DNA from 3 places in the Psychrobacillus sp. FSL K6-2836 genome. Region 1 is predicted to be linked to each of the others. Evidence: predicted binding sites of a transcription regulator. Region 1 holds the regulator's gene; each other region holds the start of a gene.
What was found. The regulator CtsR, encoded in region 1, represses protease genes until heat stress. The targets are predictions, from matches to a motif close to ATGGTCAATAAAGGTCAAACA.

Region 1 (4,118 bases):
AAGGCTAAGAATTCCACGGCGTGTGTCGATAATTCTGTAATTAGTATTATACTGGCCCGAGGAGGCTCGACCTCGCCCGCGAAAAGCGTCCGCATGAAACGAAAATCAGTATTATAAAGTACCTACATTCACAATAGCAACTTGCATAATTTATATTGACGAAGTACTAATACTTGTAGTATTCTGAAAATAACTTAAAGAAAGGAGTGAGGCATTATGGCAAATCTATATACGTATCCACGAATCAGTAAGTTCATGATGTCCCACTCTGTATGTCTCTAACCAGATATATGCTTCTTTACTAATGGCCGGGAAACCATGACTGCTGATTCGTGCAGTCATGGTTTTTTTATTGTCTAGCTATAACCGCCATCAATGTGCGGCTTGTGCTTTTATCCATACGGAAATTAGGAGGAAGTAAAATTGAATTTAATCGAACAATATGGTTGGAATAGTAATTGGGAAGAAAAAATGACAGGTAGTGGAATCGCGGGTAGAGTGCTACTGGAACATAAAAATTTATATAGAGTTATGACCAATGAAGGAGAGCTACTAAGCTCACTTTCTGGGAAATTTAAGTTTGAGCATGGTAGGGAAGCGTTTCCGGCAGTTGGAGACTGGGTAGTGCTGGAACAGATGCCTGGTGAGGAAAAAGGAATCATTCACGAAGTGCTTCCTCGCAGCTCACAGTTCTCGAGGAAAATGGCAGGGTTGACGACGGAGATTCAACTAATTGCAGTTAATGTTGATTTTGTATTTCTAGTGATGTCGCTCAATCATGACTTCAATGTCCGTAGACTAGAGAGATATTTATTGGCGGCATGGGATTCAGGGGCGACACCCGTTGTGGTGTTAACGAAAAAAGATGCTTGTGATGACCTAGAATATTATATAAAAGAAGTGGAAGCTATTGCATTTGGTGTAGACATATTTGCAGTGAGTAGTGTTACGGGAGAAGGTGTTGATCGTCTAGGAAGTCTGTTGGCAGCACATAAAACTGGCGCACTTCTAGGATCTTCTGGAGTTGGGAAATCTTCTTTGATTAACGCCTTGTCAGGTGTAGAAGTAATGGTTGTAAACGATATAAGAGAAGATGATAGTAAGGGGCGTCATACGACCACACATAGAGAACTAACGCTATTACCAGAAGGTGGCTTATTAATCGATACACCTGGTATGAGGGAGTTTCAGCTTTGGGATACGAATGATGGAGTTAGTGCTAGCTTTCAGGATATCGAAGAGCTTGGATTAGCGTGCAGGTTTCGTGATTGTCAGCATGTAAAAGAGCCGGGCTGTGCTATTCAAGAGGCAATTTATACGGGTACGCTCAAACAAGAACGCTATAAAAGCTATGTAAAACTAATGAGAGAACTTGCACATATCGATCGGAAAAATGATGCAGTAGCTAAAAAAGCTGAAACGAATAAATGGAAGCAAATCACGAAGTCTCAACGAAATAATTTTAAAAAGAAAATCTAATTTTAGGGGTGAGTTAACGGATGATTCAATTGATCAATCACAAGGATGAAAAAGTAGCTGAAAGTATTCTATCAATTCAATTACCAGCGTATAAAGTAGAGGCTGATTTAATTGGGTTTGATGGAATTCCACAGCTTTTGGATACTATAGAAGATATAAAAAACTCTAAGGAACTATTTTTTGGAAAGTTAGATGGCTCGAAATTGGTAGGTTTTCTCTCTTATGAGGATACAGAAGAACTAATTGATATTTGTAGGCTTGTAGTAGACCCAAATTATTTTCGAAAAGGAATTGCATCAGAGTTAATAGATTATCTATTAAGTATTAAGAATAGCGAAAAAAATGTAGTTGTATCAACTGGGGCAAAAAATGTACCTGCAATCACGTTATATGAAAGACATAATTTCAAGAAAGTAGCTGATATTGAAATAGAACCGAATTTCTATATCACGCAACTAACTTATGAGGGAAAAAAGATTTATTGAATAGGAATATTCACTTTAATATATCCTAAACTACAAACGACTGTTTGTAGTTTTTTTCTTTTTACGAGCAAATCGTATCGATTGCACATGCGAAAAATTCTCGTTATAATATAGTCAAAGTTAGTCAAAGTCAGTTTGTGAGAAGAGGTGAGAAGATGAAAAATATATCTGACATAATTGAAGGGTATTTGAAGGCCATTATAGAAGAAGGAAGTAAGGAACAAATTGAAATTAAGCGAAGTGAAATTGCCGAAAAGTTTCAGTGTGTGCCATCTCAAATAAATTATGTTATTAATACGCGATTTACCCAAGACCGCGGATACTTAGTAGAAAGTAAACGAGGTGGAGGGGGATATATTCGAATCCTCCGCGTTCGAGCTCATACGAAAGCTGATTTAATAGAACATATTATACAAACACTAGAAAATGGTGCTTCTGAATCCGTCACGGAAGATATCGTTTTTCGATTAATCGATGAGGATGTTATTTCTAAGCGGGAAGCAAAACTCATTTTAGCAGCTTTAAATAGAACAACTTTAGCTATTCCGCTACCGGCAAGAGATGAATTGCGATCTCGTATTTTATGTGCCATGTTATTAACGTTAAAATATGAAAAAAGTGAAAAATGAACGGGGTGTGTTGAAAGGTGATTTGTGAAAATTGTAAGCAAAGACCGGCGAAAGTAACGGTTACCCAAGTGCATAATGGTGAACACTTTGAAAGACATTATTGTGAAGTCTGTGCAAATAGCCTCCACCCGTTTTACGTAGAGTACAAACAAGATCCATTATCTCTGCATCAGCTATTATCGAACTGGTTCAGTCAAACAGAACAACAACCAATGCAACAAAAACAACAAAAAAATACGATAGCATGCGATGAATGTGGATGGTCAATTCAGCGGTTTTTAGACGAAGGGAAATTTGGTTGTGCAAATTGCTACAACAGTTTCCGTCCACAGTTACCTAACGTATTTAAGAGGCTTCATAATGGAAATATGAAGCATATTGGAAAGGCTCCAGGTGCGCTAGGGGAAAAAATTGCTATAAAAAAACGTATAGAAGCGATTCGCTCTCAAATGAAAGATGCAATTGACACTGAGAGTTTTGAGGAAGCCGCAAAGCTGAGAGATGAAGCCAGAGATTTGGAAAGTCAACTTTCTACAGGAGGTGACCAAACTGATGTCAATTGAACATTTTTTAGACAACTCAATTTCTAGTTGGATGGCAGGCGTTGGAAAGCATTCGGATATTGTTATGAGTACAAGAATACGTTTAGCTCGAAATCTGAATGGCTATCGTTTTCCTTTAGCATTTACAGAAGACGAGGCGCATAAAATTGACCAATCTGTTTCCGCCACTTTGCTGGACGCGAGTGACGAACTGCAGATGCAATTTTCTTCTATTCATATAAAGGATGTATCCGAACTAAGTCGCCAGGTGTTAGTGGAAAAACATTTAATCAGTCCAAAGCTTGCTAACTCACCTATGACAGGCTCGGTTTTATTATCAAATGATGAGTCTGTTAGTGTGATGGTCAATGAAGAGGATCATATTCGTATACAATGCCTTTTTCCGGGGCTTCAAATTCAAGAAGCCTATGCGCAGGCAGATGTGTTAGATCGTGTTTTAGATAAGGAATTATCATATGCGTTCGACGAGCAGTTTGGGTACTTAACAAGCTGCCCTACCAATACAGGTACAGGTTTGCGTGCATCTGTAATGATGCATTTACCTGCATTAACGATGACGAAGCAAATGAACAGAATTGTTACGATCATTTCAAGGTTAGGAATGGTTGTTAGAGGAATCTACGGAGAAGGTAGTGAAGCGCTCGGTAATGTATACCAAGTGTCCAACCAAACCACACTTGGTAAGTCAGAAGAAGACATACTTGCTGATCTTCAAAGTATTACCGAACAAATTATTCAAAAAGAAAGAGAAGCGCGGGATGCACTTCTAAAGCATTCAGCCAATACACTAGAAGACCGACTATATCGATCTTTAGGAACTTTATCATTTGCTCGTATTATGGCGACAGATGAAGCGGCAAGATGCCTATCAGATGTTCGATTAGGAATAGATATAGGACTCATAGAAGATGTCGATGTGTCTATCTTGAATGAATGTATGGTATTTATGCAACCAGGATTTC
Region 2 (4,118 bases), 2.0 Mb from region 1:
AGGATGTGCCTTTTCAATTTCATCCAACAGTAAGATGGAATAAGGATTACGGCGAACATGTTCTGTCAGTTGACCCGCTTCCTCATGCCCTACATAACCTGGAGGAGAACCAATAATTTTAGACACCGAATGTTTCTCCATATATTCACTCATATCAAGACGAATCAACGTATCACGCGAACCAAATAATTCCTCTGCCAACACTTTTGTAATCTCTGTTTTACCGACTCCTGTTGGACCGACAAATAAGAAAGAACCAATAGGACGATTTTTAGATTTGAGCCCTGCACGACTACGACGGATCGCTTTGGCAATTTTATCGACCGCTTCTTCTTGACCAATCACTTTTTTACCGAGATTTTCTGCGATTCCTTTCATTTTTGCCTGTTCTGCTGCTTGTAGTTTTGTCACAGGTATTCCAGTTTTTTCTTCTACTATCAATTCAATATCTGCTACCGTCACTTCTACTTGAGGCGTGTCCTCATTTTGTTTCGCTTGCTCCAATTGTTTACGTAACTGGATTTCCTCAAAGCGTAAATTTGCCGCTTTCTCGTAGTCTTCTTTTTCTGCGGCTTGTTCTTTTTGCTGAATAACTTCGTTAAGATGTGTTCCGATTGACTCTGAATCATCTGACGTAAGTGTCAGATTTAACCGTGCCCCCACTTCATCCATCAAGTCGATTGCTTTATCTGGTAAAAATCGATCTTGAATATACCGCTGCGATAAAGTAACAAATGCTTGAATCGCTTCATCTGGATAGCGCACTTCATGGAAGTTTTCATACCGATCCTTAATACCATTTAAAATGTGAATCGTATCTTCTGTAGATGGTTCCTTCACAATAATTGGTTGGAAACGACGCTCAAGTGCAGCGTCTTTTTCGATTTGACGATATTCTTTCAACGTGGTTGCACCAATAAGTTGCAGTCCCCCACGCGCTAAAGCGGGTTTCAAAATATTACCGGCATCCATTTTTGAACCTTCTGCCGTGCCTGCCCCAACGAGTAAGTGAATTTCATCAACAAATAAAATCACGTCTTTTCGCGTTTGAAGTTCTTCGATTAATTGTTTCATTCGCTCTTCGAATTGTCCGCGAATGCCAGTGTTCGTTACGAGTGAGGCAACATCTAACAAGTACACTTGTTTGTTCATCAATTTCCCAGGAACATCACCTTCGAGGATTTTCACTGCAAGTCCCTCTGCAATGGCTGTTTTACCAACACCCGGTTCACCAATTAAAACTGGATTATTTTTATTTCTTCTATTTAACGTTTCAATGACGCGCTTTATTTCTTGATCACGTCCAATGACCGTATCAATCCGACCTTCTTGGGCATCGTTCGATAGATTTTTAGCAAGTTGATCTAACAAACTATTGCCTTGATGTTCCTCAGGTTGTCTCGTTTGTGTACGTGTCTGATGACTACCATCCGCTTGGAAAAAATGCTCTGCCTCTTTGCCAAATGACGGCATTTTTCCTGCAGTCAATTGTCCTTGAATATCTTGAAAACATACTTGACACAAATGCATTTGCATTCCTTGATGATTAACCTGTACTCTCAGACTCATCGTTGCGTCGTTCTTACTACACTGCTGACATTTCATATTCGTTTCCTCCTATATATAACTATTTGACTTTGACTATATTTAACCTTTGAGGTTAGTATACACTGACCTATTTTGACTTTCAAATAAGATGCTTAGCTTTGGAACGGATTTTGCTTTTTGATAAGTAAGCTAAATGACTATTTTCAGACAGAGTTGTGTCGCTAAGATACATGAAAAAAGAGCTATCCATTAGTCAGGAATGACTTTTGAACAGCTTTTTACAGTTAGCCAAAATAGAGCAATTTCAGTATGCTTCCTTTCGATACCTGTAGCTCAAAAACTTCCACGTTTAAGAATATATTGGTTTAACAGACTATTATTAATTACATTATGTGATTTAATATTTTATATTTAATATCAAACAAAAAAACAGTCTAGAAAATCCGATTATTGGATTTCTAAACTGTTTGTAATTCACTTAAAACTTTGAACCACCAAAGCCATATTCATCTAGTAGTTCTTCAAACGATTTGTTTTTTTCTTTTTCTTTCTTTTCGAAAGCTAGCTGTGCTTGTCGTTCTTCTTCTTTTTCTTGTTCAGCGGTTACTAACTGTTTCTTCGTTTCTTTTAATTTCGCAAGAACGTCAGAGGAAAGCTGATCGGACAATGAATTACCTTCTTCTATTTGCTTAGCTGGCTTTACCTGTTGTTGTCTTTGTTTTTTCTTCGCCATTTTGTTCACCTTCTTTTATGAGCGTTTAACTATAGTTGCGACCCCTTGTCCGCCACCGATACAAAGTGTAGCAAGACCTGTTTTCACATCTCTCTTCTCCATTTCATGAAGTAAAGAAACGAATATACGTGCACCACTAGCCCCAATCGGATGACCTAATGCAATCGCTCCACCATTTACGTTTAGTATATCATGGTTAAAGGATAGTTCTCTATCAACAGCGATCGATTGTGCTGCAAAAGCTTCATTCGCTTCGATTAAATCTATATCCGCTAATGTGATTTGAGATTTGTTTAATACTTTTTTCACTGCCTCCACGGGACCAATTCCCATGATGCTTGGATCCACTCCTGCAGATGCATTTGCTACAATTGTCGCTACTGGTTTAAGTCCAAGTTCATCCGCTTTAGCTTTTGACATGACCACAACGGCTGCCGCTCCATCATTAATACCTGAAGCATTACCAGCAGTTACAGAGCCGTCTTTTTTAAAGGCAGGACGCAGCCCCGCTAATTTTTCTTCAGTAGAACCTTTCTTCGGATACTCATCTTTTGAAAAGACAATTGGATCTCCTTTTCTCTGAGGAATTTCTACGGACACGATTTCATCAGCAAACTTACCTTCTTCTATCGCTTGCGCAGCTCTTGCCTGTGAACGTGCGGAAAATTTATCTTGTTCTTCTCTAGTAATATTATATTGATCACATAGATTTTCAGCCGTCACACCCATATGATAATCATTAAATGCACACCATAGACCATCTGAAATCATGCTATCTACTATCTTTTGATCGCCCATACGGAAGCCATCTCTAGCATTTTTCAATAAATACGGAGATTGGCTCATGTTTTCCATACCACCTGCAACAATAATATCTGCGTCCCCTGCAATAATAGCTTGAGTAGCAAGATGTATTGCTTTTAAGCCAGAACCACATACTTTATTAATAGTTAATGCAGAAACTGAATGTGGTAATCCAGCTTGAATTGATGCCTGTCTTGCAGGATTTTGACCTAACCCCGCTTGAAGGACGTTCCCCATTATTACTTCGTCCACTGCATCCTTTGAAACCCCTGCTTTTTCTAACGCCTTTTCAATAACAATAGCACCTAGTTTAGTAGCTGGCACATCTTTTAAAGCTCCTTGAAATGAACCAATTGCAGTTCTAACTGCACTTACGATTACAACTTCATTTGTCACATGATTTCCTCCTTGTTTCCCCTGTATTAAACAAACTTCTACAAAGCAAAATTTAAATTTGCTTGTTTAACCATCCTTTCTTTACAATAAAGAGGGAGGGATGATTATGTTTAGTTTACCAAATAAAGTGACAATTATCGAGGTAGGTCCAAGAGACGGTTTGCAAAATGAGAAAAATGAAGTGCCAACCGAAGTAAAATTAGCTTTTATCGAAAGACTGCAACTTGCAGGAATAGAGGAAATGGAATTAACTTCTTTCGTATCGCCAAAATGGGTGCCACAAATGAAAGATGCAAACGAAATAGTTAACCGAGTAAACAGGGTAGGAAGACAACTCGTACTAACACCTAATAATAAAGGTGTTGAATTAGCCAAACAATCCGGCGCACAGTGTTTTGCTGTATTTGTTGGCGTTTCTAACAGTTTTAATAAAAAAAATATTAACAAATCTACGAAAGAAAGTATGGATGAACTTAGACCTATTGTGGGAAAACTATTACAAGAAGGTCATTTTGTGCGTGCTTGTGTTTCCACAGCTTTTTATTGTCCATATGAGGGTAAAATAGATTCATCGGACACGTTAGCATTGTGCAAGGAATTCGTTTCATGGGGTGTAAACGAACTTAGCGTAGCTGAC
Region 3 (4,118 bases), 1.0 Mb from region 1:
TCCTTCTAAAGACTCGACTGTCATTACGACAATTTGAGAACTAGTAGCATTCTCTAAGTTTTGTCCAAGCATTTCAATTTCCTGCTCCTGTTCTTCCGATAGAACATCATAGAAATCCTGGACATATAGTTCTCCTGGTATAGCTTCTGGATAATCAGATACAGCAAGCGTTATTAACGGGAACAATAAAGTTAGGAGAAGCGCAAGTGAAATGACACGTGCACTCTTCTTCATCACTCGCCATCTCCTTCAAAATCGACTACTGGTGCTTCTTCTACTCCCTCGGCTGATTGGAAGTATTCCTTCTCATCAAAGCCAAACATAGACGCTACTATACTCCCAGGCATACGTTTTACTTTTTTATTGTAATCCGAAACAACTGTATTATAATCTTGTCTTGCTACAGAAAGTCTATTTTCTGTACCAGCAAGCTCATCCATCAATTGTCTAAAGTTAGCATCTGCCTTAAGATTTGGATAATTTTCCACTACTACTAATAATCGACTCAAAGCTCCTGATAATTCATCATTCGCCGCTGATTGTTCTTCAGGTGTCCCAGCTCCCGCCAATTTAGTTCTGGCATCTGCGATATTCCCAAGCACCTCTTCTTCGTGTGCTGCAAAGCCTTTAACTGTATTAACTAAGTTCGGTATTAAGTCCATTCTTCGTTGCAGCTGGTTTTCTACTTGTGCATACGCATTGTTTACATTTTCTTCTTTGTCTACAAATCCGTTATAGCTTGCCATAAATATACCTGCAATAACAGCAATAATTACAATGACAATAATAATTGGCACTAGTAATTTTTTCATCGTGTTCACCTCTTTAGTAATTATAGTATTATTGTACCTTTAAATCGAAAATACAAAACCTATTCTTATTTACGGAATAAGGTAATTTTAGTTTCATATACCTTGATGACCTTATTAATGGATTAATTTTCCACTTATCAAGTAAAACCACCATCTACCGCAAGTAAATGCTCTATAGAACATTAAAAAGGAAGGATTGAAATTTTCCATGATGAACACTTTGTAGTACCAATGCATATTTTTATAAACTTCATTGTTTAAGTAATTTATTCAGTGGTAATGATTAATAAATGAAATCTATCGTTACATTCTAAAAACTGAGGTGATTTTGATGAATAATTCACTACCACAAGATGCTGTACATACATTAGAACAAATTCAAGGGAAATTTCCTGGTTATCGTCGTGCTCATGCAAAAGGGGAATTTTATGAAGCAATTTTTACTCCTAATGGAAATGCGATTCCATTTACGACAGCAGGACATCTGCAACATGAACCAGTACCCGCTACAGTCCGTTTTTCTAATAGTCCACCTGATCCTACTGCAGCAGATTTCCTATCTCCAGCAAAAGGAATGTCTATCCATTTTCATCAACCAGATGGTTCAACTAGTCACCAAGTATGTACCACCATCCCAATGTTCATAACAAAGGATCCAAAAACCTTTATTGAAATGCTAAAAATTTTAGGTTCTCATAAAACTGGTATACATTCAATTGATCTCGGACTAGGAATTGCACAACTTCTCACTACCTTCCCTGAACATAAAAACACATTACTCGCACTTAAAGAACAACTAAAGCAACCACCAATTAGTTACGCGGCTCTAAATTACTACCCTATACATGCCTTCTATTTAGTTAATGCTGAAGGCAAGCGGCAAGCCATAAAATACGAGTGGCATCCATTGAAGGAAGAAAAGTCACCTTCCATCCTCGAAAGTATTAATTTTTCCACCAATTATTTGAGCGAAGATTTGGAAAAACGACTCGAAAAGGGAACTGTATCGTTCGCGCTATATATTCGTTTAGCAGAGGACACAGACCCTACAGATGATCCTACCGTCATTTGGCCAACTGATAGGCAAAAAATTTTAGTAGGTCTCTTAACAATAAACAAAAAAATATTTCCAACAGAAAGCATATTGTTCGACCCTACTATCGTTGGCAAAGGCATCGAATTATCAAATGATCCTATTCTCCATTTTAGACATGAGACATATGCAGTCTCCTATGATAGAAGAAATAAAGAAAACAAAAAAACACCCTAAACAGAAAGGGTGTTTTACTTTATGCCCTCGGCGAGGATCGAACTCACATTCCAAGCTTCGGAGGCTTGTGTGTTATCCATTACACTACAAGGGCAAGCGACTTATCTATTATACAAATAGAAAGAATATAATTCAAGCAAACATTTTGAAGCTTAATATTTGACCTTCCTTGACCATAATGTGTATGATAAAGTTACAACTGAGGAAGACTTTCTCAGTAACCTATACTAAACCACCTTTGAAGGAGGCAATCAGGATGAATTTAATTCCTACAGTTATTGAACAAACTAATCGTGGAGAACGTGCATATGACATCTATTCTCGATTATTAAAAGACCGTATTATTATGCTTGGAAGTGGTATTGACGACAACGTTTCAAACTCTATCGTTGCTCAATTATTATTCCTAGAAGCTGAAGATCCAGAAAAAGATATCTCTATTTACATTAATAGCCCAGGCGGAAGTATCACAGCTGGTATGGCAATTTATGATACAATGCAGTTCATCAAACCTGATGTACAAACAATTTGTATCGGTATGGCTGCTTCTATGGGTGCATTCTTACTTACTGCTGGAACAAAAGGTAAACGTTATGCGCTTCCTAATGCTGAAGTAATGATTCACCAACCACTTGGTGGAGCCCAAGGGCAAGCAACTGAAATCGAAATTGCTGCAAAACGTATTTTACATTTACGCGATAAGTTAAACCACATTATTTCTGAACGCACTGGTCAACCAATCGAGGTAATTGCAAGAGACACAGATCGTGATAACTTCATGACTGCTGAACGTGCAAAAGAATACGGCTTAATCGATCACATTATCGATCGTAGCGAAATGAAAAAATCATAATAAACTGCTTTATAATCCCAAAGGTATATTCCTTTGGGATTCTTTTATAATTCTTGAGAGCTTCCGCTTGTATCGGAAATCAGCGGTAATAATTAGATTTTATTTACTGTGTCTAATAGTTTTATTCAAAAAAAAAAACCGCCCTTTCGTCTAAAGTGACTAGTGAGGCCGTTCATTTTTATGATTCGCTTGAGATGAAATTTCCTAAAGCTTCTACTGCTTCCTCCGCATCGGAACCATCCGCACTTAAACTTACAGTTGTTCCTCTGCCTATTGCCAAGCTCATAATTCCCATAATGCTCTTTGCATTTACTTTTTTAGTATCTTTTTCTAAATAGACGTCTGCAATATAACGATTTGCTTCTTGTACAAAAAGTGCAGCCTGTCTTGCTTGAAGTCCCGAAGATAATTTTACTTCCACCTGCTGTTCTGCCATTGTCTACTCCCCATTTCTTTAAATTGTCTCTCCATTGCGAAGCGCATCTGCTATTTCATCTATTTTTCGTAATCGGTGATTAACACCTGATTTACTCACATTGCCTGTAGAAACCATTTCGCCTAGTTCTTTTAGTGTAACATCTTGATACTCTACTCGTAACCTAGCTATTTCACGAAGTTTTTCTGGTAACTGGTCTAAGCCGATAGAATTCTCGATAAACCGAATATTATCCACTTGACGAATGGCTGCACTGATTGTTTTATTCAGGTTGGCCGTTTCACAATTGACAAGGCGGTTTACGCTATTTCGCATATCTCGTATGATTCGAACATCTTCAAATTTCAGTAAAGCTCTATGTGCTCCTGCAATACTTAAAAAGTCGGAAATCTTTTCTGCTTCTTTCAAATATGCCACAAACCCTTTTTTTCGTTCAATTGTTTTCGCATTTAGTTCATATTCATTCATCAAGTCTACTAGTGCATCACTATGTGTTTTATAAGAAGAATAGATTTCTAAGTGATAAGACGAGGTTTCCGGATTATTAACCGATCCTCCTGCTAAAAAGGCTCCTCTTAAATAAGCACGTTTACAGCAACTTTTTTGAACAAGCTCTTTGGAAATGGAATATTCAAATTGAAAGCCATCCTTTAAAATTTGAAGATCCTCTAACAGGTTTTTTGCCCCTTCTCGAATACGACAAATATAAATATTATTCTTTTTCAATCTCATTTTCTTTCGAACAAG

Region 2: a site for CtsR is predicted at 1,635-1,655, ahead of MKY37_RS01895 (ATP-dependent Clp protease ATP-binding subunit). Genes of this name have one in related genera too.
Region 3: a site for CtsR is predicted at 2,239-2,259, ahead of clpP (ATP-dependent Clp endopeptidase proteolytic subunit ClpP). Genes of this name have one in related genera too.

The regions. Positions count from the first base shown of each region.
Region 1 covers NZ_JBBOOM010000001.1:2,354,056-2,358,173, forward strand. Annotated here, with positions in the region: gene rsgA (ribosome small subunit-dependent GTPase A) at 472-1,479, shown strand; gene MKY37_RS11050 (GNAT family N-acetyltransferase) at 1,500-1,964, shown strand; gene MKY37_RS11055 (CtsR family transcriptional regulator) at 2,120-2,593, shown strand; gene MKY37_RS11060 (UvrB/UvrC motif-containing protein) at 2,611-3,156, shown strand; gene MKY37_RS11065 (protein arginine kinase) at 3,146-4,118, shown strand, end outside.
Region 2 covers NZ_JBBOOM010000001.1:371,358-375,475, forward strand. Annotated here, with positions in the region: gene MKY37_RS01895 (ATP-dependent Clp protease ATP-binding subunit) at 1-1,605, opposite strand, end outside; gene MKY37_RS01900 (DUF3886 domain-containing protein) at 2,027-2,281, opposite strand; gene MKY37_RS01905 (acetyl-CoA C-acetyltransferase) at 2,297-3,481, opposite strand; gene MKY37_RS01910 (hydroxymethylglutaryl-CoA lyase) at 3,588-4,118, shown strand, end outside.
Region 3 covers NZ_JBBOOM010000001.1:3,401,434-3,405,551, reverse strand. Annotated here, with positions in the region: gene MKY37_RS16395 (TPM domain-containing protein) at 1-234, opposite strand, end outside; gene MKY37_RS16390 (LemA family protein) at 234-812, opposite strand; gene MKY37_RS16385 (catalase) at 1,144-2,082, shown strand; tRNA gene MKY37_RS16380 (tRNA-Arg) at 2,105-2,176, opposite strand; gene clpP (ATP-dependent Clp endopeptidase proteolytic subunit ClpP) at 2,339-2,935, shown strand; gene MKY37_RS16370 (HPr family phosphocarrier protein) at 3,114-3,371, opposite strand; gene whiA (DNA-binding protein WhiA) at 3,390-4,118, opposite strand, start outside.